Regions from separate parts of the Pantoea sp. X-Soil-ISGK-355 genome, predicted to be linked through region 3. Evidence: predicted binding sites of a transcription regulator. Region 3 holds the regulator's gene; each other region holds the start of a gene.

Region 1 (4,950 bases), 280 kb from region 3:
CAGCCCACCCGCATAACCGGCGACATCACGGCGATGTCCCCAGGTGGAGTCGAAATCAACGAAGTTGGTAAAAACAATCGCCTGATCCGGCGCAGTTTTCATCTCCTGAATCGTCGCGTCAAACAGCGCATCCAGACCGGTCGCTTTGACCTTTTTGGTAATGCCCTGCTCAGCATAGATATCGGCGATTTTACCCACGGAGATCACGTGACCGCCCTTCTCATCCACCAGCTTTTTCAGCATGGTGGCGGATGGCGGCTCGACTGCCAGATCGTGACGATTGCCGGTGCGCTCGAACTGACCCGCTTTGTCACCCACAAACGGACGGGCAATAACCCGGCCAATGTTGTAGCCACCTTCAGTCAGCTCTTCACGGGCGATTTCGCACAGCGCATAGAGTCGATCCAGACCAAAGGTCTCTTCGTGACAGGCGATCTGGAACACGGAGTCCGCAGAGGTATAGAAAATCGGCTTGCCGGTTTTCATATGCTCTTCGCCCAGTTGGTCAAGGATCACCGTACCTGAAGAGTGGCAGTTACCGAGATAACCCGGCAGGTCGGCGCGCGCTACCAGCTTGTCCAGCAGTTCCTGCGGGAAGCTGTTCTCTTTGTCGCTGAAGTAGCCCCAGTCAAACAGCACCGGCACACCGGCGATCTCCCAGTGGCCTGACGGCGTATCTTTACCTGACGAAAGCTCACTGGCGTAAGCGTACGCGCCGGTGATTTTTGCCTCAGGATCCAGACCCGCCGGGAAGCGGCCGGTCGACAGCTCGGCGGCTTTACCCAGCCCCAGCGCGGTGAGATTAGGCAGATGCAATGGACCTTTACGTCCCTTGTCTGCTTCACCGTTAAAACAGGCTTCGGCGATATGACCCAGGGTATCTGAACCTGCGTCGCCGAATTTATCGGCATCTTTACTGGAGCCAATTCCAAAGGAATCGAGAACCATAATAAAAGCACGTTTCATGCAAGTCTCCTGCGCATTGGCGCGTGACAAGTCAAAAAAAAGCGATCAGATCAGTATACCCGAATGCATCGTGGCTGGCACCGGTTACTGGTCAGTTAGCTGAGATCGCTCACACGGCGATAGACAACCGGCGTCTCAGCCGGGGCGGAATCCCCGAGCACCAGCGCAGCTTTAACCGCTGCGGCGGCCTGCTGCCATTTGTCTTCGCTGCTGGCGTGAATGACCGCCAGCGGACGTTGTGCATCGGCACGTTCGCCCAGGGTGATCATTTCGCTGAAGCCAACGCTGTAATCGATGCTGTCGCTGGCGCGCTGACGTCCGCCGCCCATCGCCACCACCGCCAGACCCAGCGCACGGGTATCCATGCTGCTGACGATGCCTGGCTGGTCGGCATAGACCGGTTTGCTCAGCATTGGCGCGGGCAGATAAGCGTCGTAGCGTTCAACGAAATCGGCAGGTCCCTGCTGGGCAGCGACCATGCGACCAAACACCTCGGCTGCTTTGCCGTTATCCAGCACTGTCATCAGTTTCTGACGCGCGTCGGTGTCGCTGGCGGCGAGTTTGCCGGAGATCAGCATTTCGCTACAGAGCGCCAGCGTCACGTCCAACAGGCGCGGATTCCGCTGTTCACCGGTCAGGAAGCGGACCGCTTCGCGCACTTCCAGCGCGTTACCGGCTGACGAGGCAAGTACCTGATTCATATCCGTCAGCAGTGCAGTGGTCTGGCAGCCTGCGCCATTGGCGACGCCAACAATCGACTGCGCCAGACTTTCTGATGCTTCATAGGTTGGCATAAATGCGCCGGAACCCACTTTGACATCCATCACCAGTGCATCCAGCCCTTCTGCCAGCTTCTTGGCCAGAATCGAGGCGGTGATTAGCGGAATAGAATCGACGGTGGCGGTGATGTCACGCGTGGCGTAGAAACGCTTATCTGCCGGCGCCAGCGAGCTGGTCTGGCCGATAATCGCCACACCGACCTGCTTGATGATGTCGCGGAAACGGTCATCACTGGGGAAAATATCGAAGCCCGGAATCGCTTCCAGTTTATCCAGCGTACCGCCGGTATGACCCAGGCCACGACCGGAGATCATCGGCACATATCCGCCACAGGCGGCGACCATCGGCCCTAACATCAGCGATGTCACATCACCAACGCCGCCGGTCGAGTGCTTATCCACCACCGGCCCGTTGAGGTTGAGTGATTTCCAGTTAAGTACCGTACCGGAATCACGCATCGCCATCGTCAGCGCAACCCGCTCCGGCAGCGTCATATCATGGAACCAGATGGTCATTGCCAGCGCGGCAATCTGACCTTCCGAGACGGTGTTATCACGCACGCCGTTAATGAAGAAGCGAATCTCCTCTTCAGTCAGCGCCTGGCCGTCACGTTTCTTTCGAATAATTTCTTGTGGCAGGAACAAAGTAGCCCCCTGGTTCAGGGAAATCAGGATGGAGAACAGGCGGTCAGCGACCGCCTGAGGGATCAGTAACCCGCTTTGCTGGTGTCGCTGTCATGACCCAGGGTGTTGAGCAGGCTCGCCAGCAGGCTTGATGCACCAAAGCGGAAATGGCGCGCATCAGCCCAGTCAGCACCCAGCGTCTCTTCTGCCATCTGCAGATAGATCGCGGCATCTTCAGCGGTGCGCACGCCGCCCGCCGGTTTAAAACCAACCTGCTGGCTGACGCCTTTGTCACGGATCACATTCATCATGATCTGCGCCACTTCCGGCGTGGCGTTAACCGGTACTTTACCGGTGGAGGTTTTAATGAAGTCAGCACCTGCATCGATGGCAATCTCAGAAGCCTGACGGATCAGCGCTTCTTCCTTCAGCTCACCGGTTTCGATGATGACTTTCAGCAGCACGTCCGCTTCAGCGCAGGCGGTTTTACAGGCTTTTACCAGATCGAAACCAACCTGGCTGTTACCGGCGATCAGCGCGCGGTACGGGAACACCACATCCACTTCATCCGCACCGTAGGCGATGGCGGCACGGGTTTCTGCCAGTGCAATATCGATGTCGTCATTGCCGTGCGGGAAGTTGGTCACCGTGGCGATGCGGATCTCCGGCGTACCCTGCTCGCGCAGCGTTTTACGCGCAATCGGAATAAAGCGCGGATAGATACAGATGGCGGCGGTGTTGCCTGCCGGGGATTTAGCCTGATGACAGAGAGCGATCACTTTTGCGTCGGTGTCGTCGTCATTCAGGGTGGTTAAATCCATCAGTTTCAGGGCGCGCAGGGCAAGAGGTTTAATATCGGTCATGAGGCTCTCCAAAGGATCGGGGTGCAACCCACCGGCTTGCCGGCGGAATGTTATAATAATAACACTCAGAAGCGGCCTGATATGTGCCAGTAGTCACATAGGGATAAGAAATTGGTGCAATTGCATCACAATCATTGTGACTTAAATCGCAGATAACAGCGTTTGATGGCCATTATACGCTAGCCGGCCCAATGTTACTATTATCACATTTAAGCGCTGATGAGGCAGATCCGGTCAGTTACGCAGCGCCGGGAAAGCAGGATCGAGCCGGAACAGCTGCTGACTGTTGTGCCACAGCGCATCGGCAATCTCTTCGGGTGACTCTTCTCGCAGGCTGCAGAGTACTTCCCACACCTGACGCGCCCGTTCCGGGCGGTTTGGCTGGCCCTGAAAGCCCTGCAGTGGCATATCGGGTGCATCGGTTTCCAGCAGCAGCGAAGAGAGCGGCAGCTGTGCTACGGTCTGACGGGTTTTGCTGGCGCGTTCATAGGTAATGGTCCCGCCAATGCCAATCGCATAACCCAGCTTAATAAAGGCCTGCGCCTGCTGCAGGCTGCCTGCAAAACCGTGCACCACACCACGGCGCGGCAGATCGAGACGACGCAGAATCTGCGCCAGCTTGTCATGGGTGCGCCGCGAATGCAGGATTACCGGCAGCTGATACTGTTTCGCCAGCTTCAGCTGTGCTTCAAGAAAGCGTTGCTGCTTATCAAACTGCGGATTGTCGCGATAGAGATCCAGCCCGATCTCGCCGATCGCCACCAGCTTACGTGGCCGCTGTTGCAGTAAGGTTTCCAGCTGCTCAAGATGCGCCTCAAGGTGATTTTCAATGACGATAGGGTGGAGGCCCAGCGCCGCGTAAAGCGGCGGGTGTTCAGCAGCCAGTGCGCAGACGCGCTCAAACCGGCTGGCATCAATTGCCGGGATGATAATCTTCTCCACGCCCGCTTCCGCGGCGCGCGCCAGGCTGGCGGCAACATCCCCTTCGAAAGGCGGAAAGTCGAAATGACAGTGCGTATCGATAAACGTCATGCCAGCGATCCTTTGTCGTAATCCGCATCATTGTCCGCCAGCGGCGGCGTGATAATCAATCGGGTATCCGGTGCATTGGCGACCGGCGCAGGCGGGGTGACGATGCGCGCTGACATCATCGGTTCAGCATCGCTCAGCCACTGGCCTAGCGTGGCGAGGAAATAGCGACCACAGCGCCGTCCCAGATGATAATCCTGATTCAGCGCGGCTACCCGGCTGCCCAGGGCACTGCTGGCCAGCACGTGCGGCGGAAAAATTTCGATAATGCGCAAATCGTCGGGAGGATTCTCAATAAACTGCTGAATTTCCCGATAGCTCTGCTCATGCTTGTTCAGCACGTTGATCATCGGCTGCAGCGCGCCAGTACTGAGCCAGCGCTCCATGCGTTTAAACCATTTTGGGGTGTAGAACATCTGCGATGGCACTGTGCGGATCACCACAATCGTATCCGCACCGCGACGTGCTGCTTCGCGCACCGGAATCGCATCGCTGATGCCACCATCAAGATAGCTGATCCCTTCCAGATTGACGCCCAGCCGGTAGAAACCGGGAATCGCACTGGAAGCTTTGATCAGATCCAGCCAGTTGTCGGCGGTGGGCGTAAAGTAGCCGGGCGAATAGTCGTCGCTGCGGCAGGCGCACATATAAAACTCGCGACCGCTGGAGAACAGCTGTTCTGCACTGCT
Region 2 (4,950 bases), 3.5 Mb from region 3:
TCCGTTTGGCATTAACCGGCTGACCCATAGCGCCGAGCGTTACCGGCGTAACCTGCGTTTTTATGCGGACGATCCGGCGATTCGTGTGGGTGGGCCGACCTACCATTGGGTACGTGAAGGCATCCATGCGGGGCGCAACATCATCAGTCAGGTTGATAAGATTACGACGCCGCTGCTGTTGTTACAGGCCAGCGATGATCGGGTGGTCGACAATCGTTCGCAGGACCTGTTTTGTGCCGCGATGGCTGCTGCGGGTCATCCGTGTGAAGGTAATAAACCACGGGTGATCGACGGCGCGCGTCACGAGATCCTGTTTGAAAAAGATGAGATGCGTGCCGAAGCACTCAATGCAGTGGTCGACTTTTTTTCATCGCATCACTGACGTTATTTATCCGACCGGTAAAAACCGGCAGAACCAGATACCCGAGGTTTTCATGTATCACATCGTTGCATCCGATCTGGATGGCACGCTGCTTTCTCCCGAACATCGCCTGACCCCTTTTGCACGTGAAACGCTGCAGCAGCTGGTCGCTAAGGATATTCACTTTGTCTTCGCCACCGGTCGTCATCATATCGATGTCGGACAGATGCGCGACAGCCTGGCGATTCCGGCCTATATGATTACCTCAAACGGTGCGCGCGTGCACAATGCAGAGGGCGAGCTGGTGTTCAGTCATAATCTGGATGAGGATATCGCCAGCGACCTGTTTGGCCTGCAATATCATCACAGCGATATTCTGACCCACGTTTACCGCGACGATGAGTGGTTTGTCAGCCGTTCAAGTCCGGCTGAGCAGGACTATTTCCGCGAGTCCGTGTTCAACTATCAGGTCTACGAGCCAGGTCTGCTGCCAACCAGCAACATCAGCAAGGTCTTTTTCACCTGCGAAAACCCTGAGCATCTGATCCCCATGGAGCAGGCAATTGAAGCGCGCTGGGGCGATCGGGTTAACGTCAGTTTCTCGCTGCCAACCTGTCTGGAAGTCATGGCGGGCGGCGTGTCGAAAGGCCATGCGCTGGAAGCGGTTGCGAAAACGCTGGGCCATTCACTGGAAAGCTGCATTGCCTTCGGCGACGGTATGAATGATGTGGAGATGCTGAGCATGGCAGGTAAGGGCTATATCATGCAGAACGCCCATCAACGGTTGAAAGATACGCTGCCGGAGCTGGATGTGATCGGTTCAAATGCTGATGATGCGGTGCCGCAGACGTTGCGCACGCTCTATCTGGCTTAAGCCGTTAGCGTAAAAAGGGCCGGTATCCGGCCCTTTTTTATTGCCGTCAGGCAGGGGTCTTTTTGTGATTGTGTTCGCTGACCATGGTCAGTAACAGCAGAATAACCGCCAGCACACAGCCCGCAATCATCACCATGAAGCCGCCATCCCAGCCGAAGTAATCGACGGTATAACCGACAATGGCGCTGGCCGCGACCGAACCGCCGAGGTAGCCGAACAGGCCGGTGAAGCCCGCCGCTGTCCCCGCCGCTTTTTTCGGTGCCAGTTCCAGCGCATGCAGACCAATCAGCATCACCGGACCGTAGATCAGGAAGCCAATCACGATCATGCAGGCCATGTCGACGCCAGGATTGCCCGCGGGGTTGAGCCAGTAGATCACGGTCGCGATGGTCACCAGCGTCATAAAGAACACCCCGGTCGCACCGCGATTACCGCGAAACACTTTGTCCGACATCCAGCCACACAGCAGCGTTCCCGGAATCCCCGCATATTCATAGAGGAAGTAGGCCCACGACGACTTATCCAGCGTGAAGTGTTTGACTTCGCGCAGATAGGTTGGTGACCAGTCGAGGATGCCGTAGCGCAGCAGATAGACAAACACGTTGGCCAGCGCGATGTACCACAGCAGCTTGTTCGGCAGCACATACTTCATGAAGATCTGTTTTGCCGTCAGCTCCTCTTCGTGACTGGCATCGTAGTCGGGCGGATAGTCGTTTTTGTACTCTTCAATCGGTGGCAGACCACAGGATTGCGGCGTGTCGCGCATTAGCGCAAAGGCCAGAATCGCAATGGCAATCGCGCCAAACGCGGGCATGTAAAGTGCCGCTTTCCAGTCGTTGAACCACGCCATACCGAGCAGGAACAGCAGAGGCGGAATACCGCCGCCCACGTTATGCGCACAGTTCCAGACCGAGACAATCCTTCCTCGCTCCTTCTGCGACCACCAGTGAACCATGGTTCGTCCACACGGAGGCCAGCCCATGCCCTGGAACCAGCCGCAGATAAACAGCAGCACAAACATCACCATGATGCTGGAGGTCGCCCAGGGGACGAATCCCATGATCAGCATCACAGCTGCGGCCAGAATCAGGCCTGCCGGTAAGAAGACGCGCGGGTTTGAGCGGTCAGAGACCGATCCCATGATGAATTTTGAAAAGCCGTAGGCAATGGAGATGCCGGACAGGGCAAAACCGAGATCGCCACGTGAAAAACCCTGCTCCACCAGATAGGGCATGGCGAGTGCGAAGTTTTTTCTGACCAGATAGTAGGCGGCGTAACCAAAGAAGATCCCGATGAAAATTTGCCAGCGCAGACGACGGTAGAGCGGATCAACGTGATCCTCCGCCACCTGAGGCTGACGTGGTGCAGGTTTAAAAATGCTCAGCATCAGTGAGGCCCTCCAGGGCACATTATGGTTTTTAACTCCCGGCAGGTTGGAGCAGGAAAGTGCAGAACAAAATGGATGCATAATGTTCCATTTCGCGCAAAGAATAGTGTTAGTTGCGCAACGTTACTGTGATGAATGACACATTTGTTACAGTTTTATTACAATGAGGAGCGGAAGCGATCATCTGATGGATCATTTCGCGCATTTTATGTGGCTGAAAACCTATTCTTTCGACTTTTATGTCAGGAAGTGTAAGCAGGCTGTCCGGGAGGCTTTTTAATTGCCTGGTTTATAATCAGATGTCAACCAGATTTCACAGCCTGACGGCGGCACATTGTTTACACTGACGGCCTGTTAATTTCGGGGTCGTCGCCGTGTTTTTATTGATTATTACCACCATTCTGTGGGCATTTTCGTTCAGCCTGATTGGCGAATATCTCGCTGGCCAGGTGGATAGCTGGTTCTCTGTGCTGATGCGGCTGGCGCTGGCTGCGCTGGTGTTTTTGCCTTTCCTGCGCTGGCGTGGTCATCGCCTTTCAACGCTGCTGCTTTATATGCTGGTGGGGATGCTGCAACTGGGGGTGATGTATCTGCTGAGCTTCGAAGCCTATCTCTACCTTAGCGTGTCAGAATTCCTGCTGTTTACGGTGATGACGCCGCTTTATGTGACGCTGATTTACGATCTGATCAGCCGTCGTCCACTGCGCATCGGCTATATCTTTAGTGCGCTGCTGGCGGTGGCTGGCGCGGCCATTATTCGCTATGACAAAGTCAGCGATCATTTCTGGTTCGGTCTGCTGTTAGTGCAACTGGCAAACATCTGCTTCGCGGCTGGCATGGTGGGCTATAAACGTCTGCAGGAGACCCGTCCGATGCCGCAGCACACGGCCTTCTCCTGGTTCTACCTGGGGGCGGTGTTGATTGCGGTGATCGCCTGGTGTGCCTGGGGCAATCCGCAGAAATTGCCGACCACCTCATTGCAGTGGGGCATTCTGGTCTGGCTGGGCGTTGCGGCTTCCGGTCTCGGCTATTTTATGTGGAACTACGGTGCGACGCAGGTTGATGCCGGTACGCTGGGCATTATGAATAACATGCACGTGCCTGCCGGGCTGCTGGTGAATCTGGCTATCTGGCAGGAAAAACCGCACTGGCCGAGCTTTATTGCGGGCGCGCTGGTGATTCTTGCCTCGCTGTGGGTGCATAAGCGCTGGGTGGTGGGGCGCGGTGACCTGTCATAAACAGGCCTGTTGCATGGGTGCGGCCTCCCGGGCTGGCGCGTCCGATCGCGAAGGAATCTCACATCCCTGTGGATCGGCCGGGCCATTCCTGGCCCGGACGCTTCGCTCTTCAGACGCGCCAGCCCTGGAGACTTAACAGCATCATCGCAGTAGAACCAGGGGCTCAGAGCGAATATGAAGGAGGGGATGGGTCGCTGAAACGTAGAGCATTCGCGATGGAGCTGGCGTATGCGATCGCGAAGGAATCTTACAGGATGGTTCAGAAATGCCCCCGGCGCTTTTTCCCCCTGCGACGAACGCTCCACCGATGACCCGCTTTCACTCCCCAGAGCTGGCCTGGTGTTGCTGATTAAAAAGCCATGAAGAAGCTTGAGGGAAGAGGTGGCGCAACTGAGGAGCAAAGCGTCCGAGCCAGGGATGGCGAGGGCGTGCTGCATGGATGCAGGCTTTCTTTGCGATCAGATGCGCCACTTCTGACCACGCAGGTACCCGAAGCGATCAGCCACAGACGTTAAGCAGGCTTCTCACTCTTAGGGCGCTGAATCATCGCCAGCCCTTTCAGGAAGTTACGCAGAATCTGATCGCCGCATTCGCGGTAGTTCTTATGATCAGGTTTGCGGAAAATCGCACCAATCTCAGCCTGTGAAACGGTAAAATTCACGCGCTTCAGTACATCAGGAATGTCGGTGGTTTTCAGATCAAAAGCGATACGCAGCTTTCTCATGAAGATGTTATTGGTCATCTTGCGCTCAATCGACGGCGCGGGCGCATCTTCACTTTTGCCGCGACGGTAGAAGATCAGGCCATTCAGAAAATAACCCATCAGCACATCGGGGCAGGGACGGAACGCAGCATCGTCATCTTTTTTCAGCCACGCCTGAATATCCGCCAGCGGCACGTCACATTGTGCCAGCGCAAAAATCTCCACCATTTTGGCATCGCTCAGGTTGAGCATGTAGCGCACGCTGCGCAGAATATCATTGTTAGTCATGGTGAGATCTTCTCATGGTCAGTCGACAGGCTGCGCATTATAGGGGATTTTGCCCGCGTTCGCGCAGGTTTGTGTCCGTCGGATTACCGCTGTAACACG
Region 3 (4,950 bases):
CGCCACCGCCGTCGGCAAAGTGCTTAACGGCTAGCTTAGTTTTTACGTAAGCGTCTGATCAGCCAGCGGCCATGTTGCGGTCGCTGGTTCCACGCCAGCGATGAAATGGTGTACATCACGCTCAGATGATCGAGAATGCGCCGCACATGCTGCTCCACCACAGTAATCGGTCCCTCACTGATGTTTTCCAGGTCATCCAGCAGATTCACCTGTGAGCTTTCACCATCATATTCCAGCCGCTGCTGACACCGCTGCAGCGCAATTTCGCAGGATTGCAGATAGCGTTGAGCCAGCGAGGCGGTCAGCATAGTGTGCTCGCGCGCCAGAATCGTTATCGCATTGATATGCTCGACAATAAACTGACTGTGGGTGACCCAGAGCCGCATATCACTCAGGTAACGGGAGTTGAACGCGGGTTCCTGCATTGCCTGATTCAGTGAGTTAAACAGCGCATTGTGCGCCTGATTAACCTTCACGCGCTGATAAGCCAGTTTCTCTGGCGACTGTTCGTCGCCCAGTAACAGCCGCAGCGCATCCTGATAGGTTTCCAGCGCGTCGTGGGCGTTCTGCCGTAGTAAGCCGCTCTGCCACTGCGGCCACAGCCACAGCATCCCACCAAAGGCGATCAGACAGCCCATCAGCGTATCCATCAATCGCGGCAGCAGAAACTGCGCGCCATTCAGTGACAGCAGTTGCAGCGAGTAAACTGCCGTGACCGTAAAGCCAATCATCGACCAGCCATAGAACTGGCGGGTAAAGCGATAGCTGATAAAGGTTATCGCCAGCATGATCAGCAGCACCAGTGACTCCGGTACCGCGAGCCGCAGCGTAGCGGCCGCGATGACCAGGCCGGCAAAGGTGCCCAGCGCCCGGTGCTGGATACGGACGCGGGTGGCGCTGTAGCCGTTCTGGCTGACGAACATAATGGTCATCAGGATCCAGTAGGGTTTAGGGATGTTGAAGAACAGCGCCAGCGCGCTGCCCAGCATCAGCATCACCGCAAAGCGACCCGCCGTGCGCAGCGACGACGAGCGAAACGAGAGATAACTGCGCAGCGCCGGTAACAGCGGCAGGCGGCGCTGGCGGTCTGCCATCAGATCGCGCTGGTAAAGCGGTTTCTGGGTGCGTAGCACCCGCGCAATGCGGTTGAAGTGATAAAGGCAGAAGTTACCCACCGGATTATCGGGATGCTGATGGGCAATTTTCTCCAGTGCGCCGAGCTGTTTATCCATCGCAAAGCGGTCGGGTAACTGGTGATAAAGAATGTTATCTGCCAGCACCCGCAGCCGGGCCGAGATGGTTTTGGCATTCCAGCGGATCACCGCTTCAGCATGGCTTTGCTCCACCAGCTTCTGGACTTCTTCCGGCCGATGCAGGCTGACCGAGATATGCTCCTGCAGATCGAGGGCCACCTGGAAAGCGCGCGTCAGCCTTTTATGGCTGTGATCGCGGCTTGCCGACAGCATATGCATCTGCTGATAACAGGTGTTAATCAGATCGACCACTTTCTGCTGACGGGCCAGCAGTGGCGGCAGCGCCTTTTCCGGATCGGTCAGCTGCGTCAGCAGGGTGTATTTCGCGTCGCAGTAGTTAGCCAGCTCGCGGTAGATCAGGCTCAGGCTTTCGCGCATTGGCTGCTCTTTCCACAGCCAGAACCAGAACCAGTTAAACAGCCCGTACCACAGCGTGCCGCCGATATAGAGCAGCGGGGTGACATAGATGGGCATGCGGCCAATCAGGCTCAGGGTAAAGATGGCGGCAATCAGGGTGCCGGGCAGCAGACGGCCATGCAGCGGGCTGATCTCACCCGTGACGCCGAGCAGCAAAGGCATAGCGAAGAGGATCAGCGGCAGTGGAATCGCATGCAGGGTGAGCCACTGGATCAGAAAGCTGCCGAGGGCAAACAGGCTACCGCCCACAATCAGACGTTTGAAAAAGCGTTTATGCGGCGTATCGAGACCGGCGATATTGCAGCAGGCGGGCACTAATGAGAACAGCAGACCTTTTTGCAGGTCGCCAGCCAGCCAGCCCAGCGCCACCGGCAGACAGAGCACCAGCGTTTGCCGCAAGGCATAATTGACTTCAGGATGGTAAATGATTCGACGCCACATCGGCCCAACACAAACAATAACGGCGTGATGTTGCCATCACGCCGTGGATGACAGGAATTAGCGGGTGCCGTAAACGACGATGGTTTTGCCGTGTGCGGAGATCAGGTTCTGATCTTCCAGCATCTTCAAAATACGGCCCACGGTTTCACGTGAACAACCCACAATCTGACCAATTTCCTGACGAGTGATTTTAATTTGCATGCCGTCGGGATGCGTCATGGCATCTGGCTGCTTCGCCAGGTTAAGCAGAGTCTGTGCAATGCGGCCGGTAACGTCGAGGAAAGCGAGGTTACCCACTTTTTCAGACGTCACCTGCAGGCGACGCGCCATCTGCGATGAGAGTCGCATCAGGATATCGGGGTTAACCTGGATCAACTGACGGAATTTCTTGTAAGAAATCTCCGCCACTTCGCACGCGCTTTTCGCACGTACCCAGGCGCTGCGTTCCTGACCTTCTTCGAACAGGCCAAGCTCACCAATAAAATCGCCCTGATTCAGGTAGGAAAGAATCATCTCTTTGCCTTCTTCATCTTTAATCAGAACCGCGACGGAACCTTTCACGATGTAGTAAAGCGTTTCTGCTTTTTCACCTTGGTGAATCAGCGTACTTTTGGATGGATACTTGTGAATATGGCAATGGGACAGGAACCATTCGAGTGTAGGGTCTGTTTGCGGTTTGCCGAGAACCATTCGCTATTATCCTCTGTTGTAATCGTGCCCAAAATACAGGGGGCAGTTTTCCCTGTCAGGCGGTGAAAGCTTCAAGCGTTTCCTTTTCAGGAAATTATTCGGGCCGCATCAGGCGCAGTGCGCATCATTCTTCCCGGCTTCGCCATCGGGTGACGAAAAATATTTTCAGCACTGTTTGTAGCACAGCTTTTGCCGACTGTCTTCTGTTGTCTCGCTTCAGCTACAGGCGGATTTCTCTGGATTGCTGTTTACCAGGCGAAAGCGTACTCTGGCGACAAAACAGCGTATTCCGGAGCAAAAATCATGCAGGCAAGAGTGAAATGGGTAGAAGGGCTGACATTCCTTGGAGAATCCTCATCCGGCCATCAGATACTGATGGATGGCAATTCAGGTGATAAAGCGCCCAGCCCAATGGAAATGGTGCTGATGGCGGCAGGTGGATGCAGCGCGATTGACGTGGTATCAATTCTGCAAAAAGGCCGCAACGATGTGGCTGATTGTGAAGTAAAACTGACCTCAGAACGTCGTGAAGAGGCGCCGCGAATCTTTACGCACATCAACCTGCATTTTATCGTGAGTGGCAAAGCGCTCCAGGATAAAGCGGTCTCACGCGCGGTCGATCTTTCGGCTGAAAAATATTGCTCGGTGGCCATCATGCTGGGTAAAGGCGTCAACATTACGCATAGCTATGAAGTGATCGAACTTTAGTAGCCGCAGGGGTTATTGCAGACCTGCTAACTTCACTTCCAGTATCTGATGCAGGTTGCTTTAAGACTGTGCCTGGTCCGGAAATCCGCTTTGAGATTGTGCCTGCGTTGTGAACAGGGTCAGAGCGGTTTGTGTCGGTCCGCTGTCAGATTGTGCCTGCATAGGGAATCCGCGTTGATACTGTGCCTGCGCTGGGAACCGGGTCAGATCGGAAAGTCGCTTAAGCCAATCCCTGGCCGCTCGTCCCGCGCCGTCCCTGGCGCGGGACGCTTTCCTTTTCTGACCCGGTTCCCTGCGTGTTAAGCATTTTCGCTGCTGTCAGATTGATCCTGCATTGGCATTAGTCTGGAAAGGCCCTTTTGACCTCTTACTCTATCCGCTTACCTTCCATCAGCCGCTTCACCAGCGGACCCATGATCAACTCCATCGCCAGACCCATTTTGCCGCCGGGCACCACCAGCGTATTGATGTGCGAGATAAACGAGCCCTGCAGCATTGCCAGCAGGTAGGGGAAGTCGATATCTTCCAGCGCCTGAAAGTGGATCACCACAAAACTCTCATCCAGTGACGGAATGGCGCGGGCTGCGAACGGGTTGGAGGTATCGATGGTTGGAACGCGCTGAAAGTTGATATGGGTGCGTGAAAACTGCGGTGTGATGTAGTTGATGTAATCTTCCATTGAGCGCACCACGGAATCCATTACGGCTTCACGTGAATGACCGCGCTCGCCAGTGTCGCGTACCAGCTTCTGAATCCACTCCAGGTTAACAATCGGTACCACGCCCACCAGCAGATCGACCTGTTCCGCCACGTTGTGCTGCGCTGTCACCACACCGCCATGCAATCCTTCATAAAAAAGAATATCGGTGTTCTGCGGTAGCGGCTGCCAGGGTGTAAAAGTGCCGGGCACCTGATTCCACGGCACCGCCTCATCGTAAGTGTGCAGATATTTACGCGACTGCCCCTCCCCGCTGAGACCATACTCTTTAAAGCTCTGCTCCAGCAGGCCAAAGTCATTGGCTTCCGGGCCAAAGTAGCTGACATGACGTCCCAGATCGCGTGCCTTACGAATCGCCATATCCATTTCAGGGCGGGTAAAGCGGTGAAAACTGTCACCTTCCAGCTCCGCCGCATGCAGGTCAAGCTGCTGAAAAATTTTGCGGAACGCCAGGCTGGTGGTGGTGGTTCCTGCGCCGCTGGAACCGGTCACCGCGATAATGGGATGACGTGCAGACATAGAAAAGCTCCCTGTGAGGTCGGACGATGAGCATTGTTATCATGAAAGGGTGCCGGGTGCATCAGCCACGAAATTCTTTACGCGGCATGATATTGACCGATTCATGCAGTTCCGACCACACCAGCACCACTTCACCGGTTTCCAGCTGGCGTCGCACATCAGCCACCTTGTCCAGCAGGCTACGTTCATGCTCGCCATAGTCAG
Region 4 (4,950 bases), 2.9 Mb from region 3:
TGATCGTTACTTCGATCTGCTTAAACTCAGACAGAAACAGCGCAATGTGCAGGTCGGCGGTAATCACCCGCAGCGGCAGATGCGTGAGCTGTCGCGCCAGCTCCAGCATAGTCGTACCGGCATCCAGTACCACCGCATCCCCCGCCCGGACAAAGCTGGCGGCGCACTCCGCGATCGCCTGCTTCTCGGCCAAATTCCGCTGCATTTTCTCCAGCGTGGTCGGCTGGGCAGGAATAAAACGATTCAGGGTGACGCCGCCATGACTGCGGCTGATCACGCCCTCTTTATCCAGCTTAATTAAATCACGTCGAATCGTGGCGGGTGAGGCGGAAATCGCACTGACCAGTTGCTCAACAGTCACCAGATTATGGCTTTTCAGGTAATCCATAATCTGGTCAAGACGGCTCTGTCCCTTCATATTTCCCTATGCGAGCTGCATCGCGAGTTTAATCGAGATCGCCATGCTGTCAGACTTCGCTTTACCTGTCCAGGCGATATCAAATGCCGTGCCGTGGTCAGCAGAGGTGCGGATAAACGGCAGGCCTGCGGTAATGTTCACGCCATCATAGAAGCCCAGCAGTTTAAGCGGGATGTGTCCCTGATCGTGGTACATCGCCACCACCATGTCATAGCGTCCATCCTGGCACTGCAGGAATACCGTGTCCGGCGGGCAAGGCCCGGAGACATCAATCCCCTCCGCTTTCATCGCTTCAATCGCGGGAGCAACGGTGGTGATCTCCTCATCGCCAAACAGCCCGTTCTCACCGGCGTGCGGATTGACACCCGCGACGGCGATGCGTGGTGCGCTGTAACCGACACGACGCAGGAAGGTGTCCGCCATACCAATCACCGTTTTGATGCGTGTCTGGTTGAGCGTATCGAGGAACTTACGCAGCGCAATATGGGTCGTGACATGAATCACCTTGAGCTTATCGGTATAGAGCACCATAGCGTAATCTTTGGTGTCGGTAAGATGCGCCAGCAGTTCGGTGTGACCCGGGTAGAGGTGGCCCGCCGCGTGCATCGCCTCTTTATTCAGCGGCGCGGTAGCAATCGCATGCACGTCACCGGCCAGTGCCAGTTCGGTGGCACGCTTCACGCAGCGCCACGCCAGATCACCCGCCTCTTTCTGTACCACGCCAGGTTTCAGCGCGTCGGGATCGGCCAGCGGCTCATCGATCACATTGATAATGCCGGGCGCAAAGCGCGCCTCGGCTACCCGATCCAGCACCCGCAGCTCGGCCTGTGGGGTGATGTTCATCGCCATAATGCGGCGCAGCGTACTGGCACAGCCAATCACCACGGCAGGGATGCCATTCAGCTCACCTTCAGAGAGCGCTTTGATGATGATTTCCGGGCTGATGCCCGCCGGATCGCCCATGGTGATCGCAATAATTTTACTCACTCGACTTCTCCTCAATAAAACTAATGGCTGCTACCAGGGTATTTTCATCACCAAAGCCACCCGCTTTGGTCATCACCGGCAGAGTAAATTCACTGTTAAGCAGGACCCCGTGCGGCACACAGCCCGCCACCAGACCCTGAATTTTAAAGCCGCTGGCCCCCAGCGCCTGCGCGACGGCAATCGCCACGTCGCCGCCTGACAGATAGAGCGCATGCGGCAGCCGTGCCCGACACAGACTCAGGGTGATTTCGCCTAGCAGCTGACAGATCGCCTCACCCAGCTGCTGGCGCGTCACGCGGTGCTGCTGGCAAAGATCCTCGATCTCGTGCCGCTGGGATGCATGCTGGCAGGTGCGGATCACCGTATGGCGACCGGCACGCAGTGCGGTGGCCGCCTGTTCGATCCAGCGATCCCGCTCAGGCCAGGCGGACTGCTGAAACAGCTGACGGATATCGACATCGACGACCTCAACGGCGCGCTGAGTACGCAGCGCGGCGATCTGCTGCTCTGCCTGACGACTCATCGATCCCACCATCGCCAGCACAGGTTGCGACGGGCGAACGGAGAGCGCAGCGCCCAGCGCATCGCTTAATCCGGCGGCCCCGACCAGCAGGGGCGTCTCACTCAGCCGCGACGCAGCGGTTATCAGTCGCGCCAGGTCGGCCTCCGTTTCGGCATCCACTACCACGACGCCATCTGCTTCGGCTAACACAGCATCAAGCCGATCGCTATGCAGCGTCGCGAGATCGATCTCCATGCCGTCGATCTGCATCTGATGAATGACGCGGGCGCTGCGGATCGGGGTTTTAGGATCGCTGGCAAATTCGGTGTCTGTCAGTAACCGCTGATTGACCCACACGCTGCCCTCACGTGTGGTGCGGCCCAGACGCGGTACGGCCGGTGCCACCAGCGCCAGCCTTTTGCCGCTGGCGCGCAGTGCCGCCACCGTTTCAGCCCCGATATTGCCGCGCAGCGTGGAGTCTATCTTTTTAAACAGCCAGCCCTGCTGAAGCTGTGCCGCGTAATGCTGCACCACCTGCGTAACGCGCTCTGCAGCCTGAGTGGCACTGACAGCCCGGCTGTCGGTGCTGATTACCAGTACATCCGCCGCCTCGTCGGGTAACGTTGCTGCGGAGCCGAACAGCACATTTACACGGGCACCGGCCTGTGCCAGTCCACTACCTGCATCGTTGGCACCGGTAAAGTCATCGGCGATAACCAGCACCGGGGTTTTCCATACTGATGAGCCCATCCTCACTCCTGTCAGGCTATTGCCGCTGCATTTGATTATATTCAATCATGATTGATTATATGTGAGCAAGTTCAAATTAATCGAAATCGATATGCCTTATAAAATTAGCCACAGAGAGTGACTGACATCGCATTGCGCTGAGCAAAATTAATCATCTGCTCAGACATGACAGAAATAAGGGTATGAAATGAACATTAACAGCACGGTGATCAGCGGTTATCAGGCGTTAAACGACATGCGCTATCTGCTGGATGGGATAGCGACGGCAGTCGTGGTCACTGACCGGAACATTGAGGCGATTCCGGCGGTACAGGCGCTGATGGGGCAACTCCGGGATCAGATCCCGCGTATCAGCGTGGTCAACAGCGTTCCACCTGAACCGAGCCAGCATGATGTGGCCGCGATTATAGAAACGCTCTCGCAGCGCCAGGCCGACATGGTGATTGGCATCGGCGGTGGCAGCGTACTGGATGTGGCGAAGCTGCTCTCGGTGCTGTGCATCAACGGCGCACCGTCGCTGGACGCCCTGCTGGCAGGCGAAAAACCGCAGCGTCGCACCCGTTCAATGCTCATCCCGACCACTGCTGGCACCGGCTCTGAAGCGACCCCGAATGCGATTCTGGCGATCCCGGAGAAAGAGACCAAAGTCGGCATTATTTCACCGGTGATGCTGCCCGATGTGGTGGCGCTGGTGCCGGAACTCACCACCAGCATGCCGCCGCACATCGCCTCGTCTACCGGCATTGATGCCCTGTGTCACCTGATTGAGTGCTTCACCGCCAACGTTGCCAATCCGGTCAGCGACAACTATGCGCTGATTGGGATGAAGAAGCTGTTCGCGAATCTCGAAACCACGCTGCGCGAGCCGGAGAATCTGCAGGCACGGCTGGAGATGCTCTGGGCCTCTTATTATGGCGGCGCATCGATTGCCCATGCCGGGACGCATCTGGTGCATGCGATGTCCTATCCGCTTGGCGGCAAATATCACCTGCCACACGGCGTTGCCAACGCCATTCTGCTGGCCCCCTGCATGCGCTTTGTCCGTCCGGCCGCAGTGAGCAAATTCGCTCAGGCCTATGACCTGCTGCCCGACGCTGACGTCCGTTTAAGCGATGAAGAGAAATCACACGCGCTGGTCGACTACTTCACCGCGCTGGTTGCGCGGCTGCAGTTGCCTGCCAGCCTGGAAGCGCTGGGCATCGGCCCGGATCACCTGCCTTATTTAGTGGAAGCGGCACTCGACGTGCAGCGCCTCATGAAAAACGTGCCGATGGCGGTCACCGCCGATGATGTGCGCGCCGTCTACCTGACGCTGTTCCCTTCCTGCCAGGCGTAATGAGGATTGTCATGAATAAGAAAATCAACGGCGTACTGACCGCCATCGTCACCACCTTTGACCGTGAAGGTGCCTTTGACCCGGTAAGGCAGCTTGAGCAGGTCAGACGCCAGATCAACGCCGGAAACGGCATCTTCTGTGGCGGCACCAACGGCGAGTTCTTTGTGCTGAACGAGCAGGAGAAGATTGCCGTTACCACCACCTGCGTCGATGAAGTCAATGGCCGTGCGGCCGTCGTGGCGCATATCGGCGAGATTTCGACCCGTGAAACGATCCGGCTCGGCAAACAGATCGCCCGCCTTGGCGTGGATGCCGTCTCGGCGATCACGCCATGGTTTGTGCCGCTGAAGCAGCAGGAGCTGATCGACCACTATCAGCGCGTGGCTGACGCGCTGACGGTGCCGCTGTTCCTCTACAACATTCCGGCGCGAACCGGCAATACCCTGCAGCCAGAGACCGTTCGTACGCTGGCCGCGCACCCGAACATCATCGGCATTAAAGACTCCGCAGGCAGCTATGAAAGTCTGAGCGGCTTTCTGCAGGCTACCGCCGACTGTGAGGGCTTTGATGTGCTAAACGGCCCTGACTCGCTGATTCATCAGGGATTCGTTGATGGCTGCTCCGCCTCCATTTCCGGGCTGGCAAACGTGGCACCGGAAGCAATTAACGCCATCTGGGCGCGCTTCAGTGCCGGTGACATTGCCGGTTCGCATCAGGCACAGGAGAACGTTACCGGCCTGCGCACCGCGCTGTACAGCATCGGTTTCTCACCGGCCGCCGTGAAAAAAGCGGTCAGCCTGCAGGGCTTTGAAGTGGGTGAAAGCCGCTATGCGGTGCAGTTCAGCGCCGACGAACAGCAGCAGATCCGTCAAATTGTGAACCACTACCTGCAATAACGTCCATCGCCTTTGCACCCTATCGGTCAGATGAGAACGAACCTGATGGTCGCCATCTGCC

What was found. Region 3 encodes CRP, which controls carbon source genes, mostly activating them, when cyclic AMP is high. Its sites were predicted from a motif close to ATGTGANNNNNNTCACAT; they were not measured.
Region 1: deoC (deoxyribose-phosphate aldolase) is a predicted target of CRP. The motif match lies at 3,424-3,441, and genes of this name have one in related genera.
Region 2: glpT (glycerol-3-phosphate transporter) is a predicted target of CRP. The motif match lies at 2,749-2,766, and genes of this name have one in related genera.
Region 4: AC6I8J_RS03460 (iron-containing alcohol dehydrogenase) is a predicted target of CRP. The motif match lies at 2,717-2,734, and genes of this name have one in related genera.

Annotation. Positions count from the first base shown of each region.
Region 1 is NZ_AP035971.1:3,394,661-3,399,610, forward strand. It holds gene deoB (phosphopentomutase) at 1-966, opposite strand, end outside; gene deoA (thymidine phosphorylase) at 1,062-2,390, opposite strand; gene deoC (deoxyribose-phosphate aldolase) at 2,453-3,232, opposite strand; gene AC6I8J_RS15580 (TatD family hydrolase) at 3,467-4,264, opposite strand; gene AC6I8J_RS15585 (patatin-like phospholipase family protein) at 4,261-4,950, opposite strand, start outside.
Region 2 is NZ_AP035971.1:215,518-220,467, forward strand. It holds gene pldB (lysophospholipase L2) at 1-382, shown strand, start outside; gene yigL (sugar/pyridoxal phosphate phosphatase YigL) at 435-1,235, shown strand; gene glpT (glycerol-3-phosphate transporter) at 1,282-2,622, opposite strand; gene AC6I8J_RS00930 (carboxylate/amino acid/amine transporter) at 2,997-3,860, shown strand; gene AC6I8J_RS00935 (YehS family protein) at 4,372-4,851, opposite strand; gene metR (HTH-type transcriptional regulator MetR) at 4,935-4,950, opposite strand, start outside.
Region 3 is NZ_AP035971.1:3,673,531-3,678,480, reverse strand. It holds gene argD (bifunctional acetylornithine/succinyldiaminopimelate transaminase) at 1-34, shown strand, start outside; gene AC6I8J_RS16965 (YccS/YhfK family putative transporter) at 36-2,111, opposite strand; gene crp (cAMP-activated global transcriptional regulator CRP) at 2,169-2,801, opposite strand; gene AC6I8J_RS16955 (OsmC family protein) at 3,105-3,509, shown strand; gene AC6I8J_RS16950 (phosphoribulokinase) at 3,877-4,746, opposite strand; gene AC6I8J_RS16945 (YheU family protein) at 4,808-4,950, opposite strand, start outside.
Region 4 is NZ_AP035971.1:803,837-808,786, reverse strand. It holds gene AC6I8J_RS03475 (DeoR/GlpR family DNA-binding transcription regulator) at 1-418, opposite strand, end outside; gene AC6I8J_RS03470 (D-threonate 4-phosphate dehydrogenase) at 425-1,405, opposite strand; gene dtnK (D-threonate kinase) at 1,398-2,657, opposite strand; gene AC6I8J_RS03460 (iron-containing alcohol dehydrogenase) at 2,845-3,993, shown strand; gene AC6I8J_RS03455 (dihydrodipicolinate synthase family protein) at 4,005-4,889, shown strand.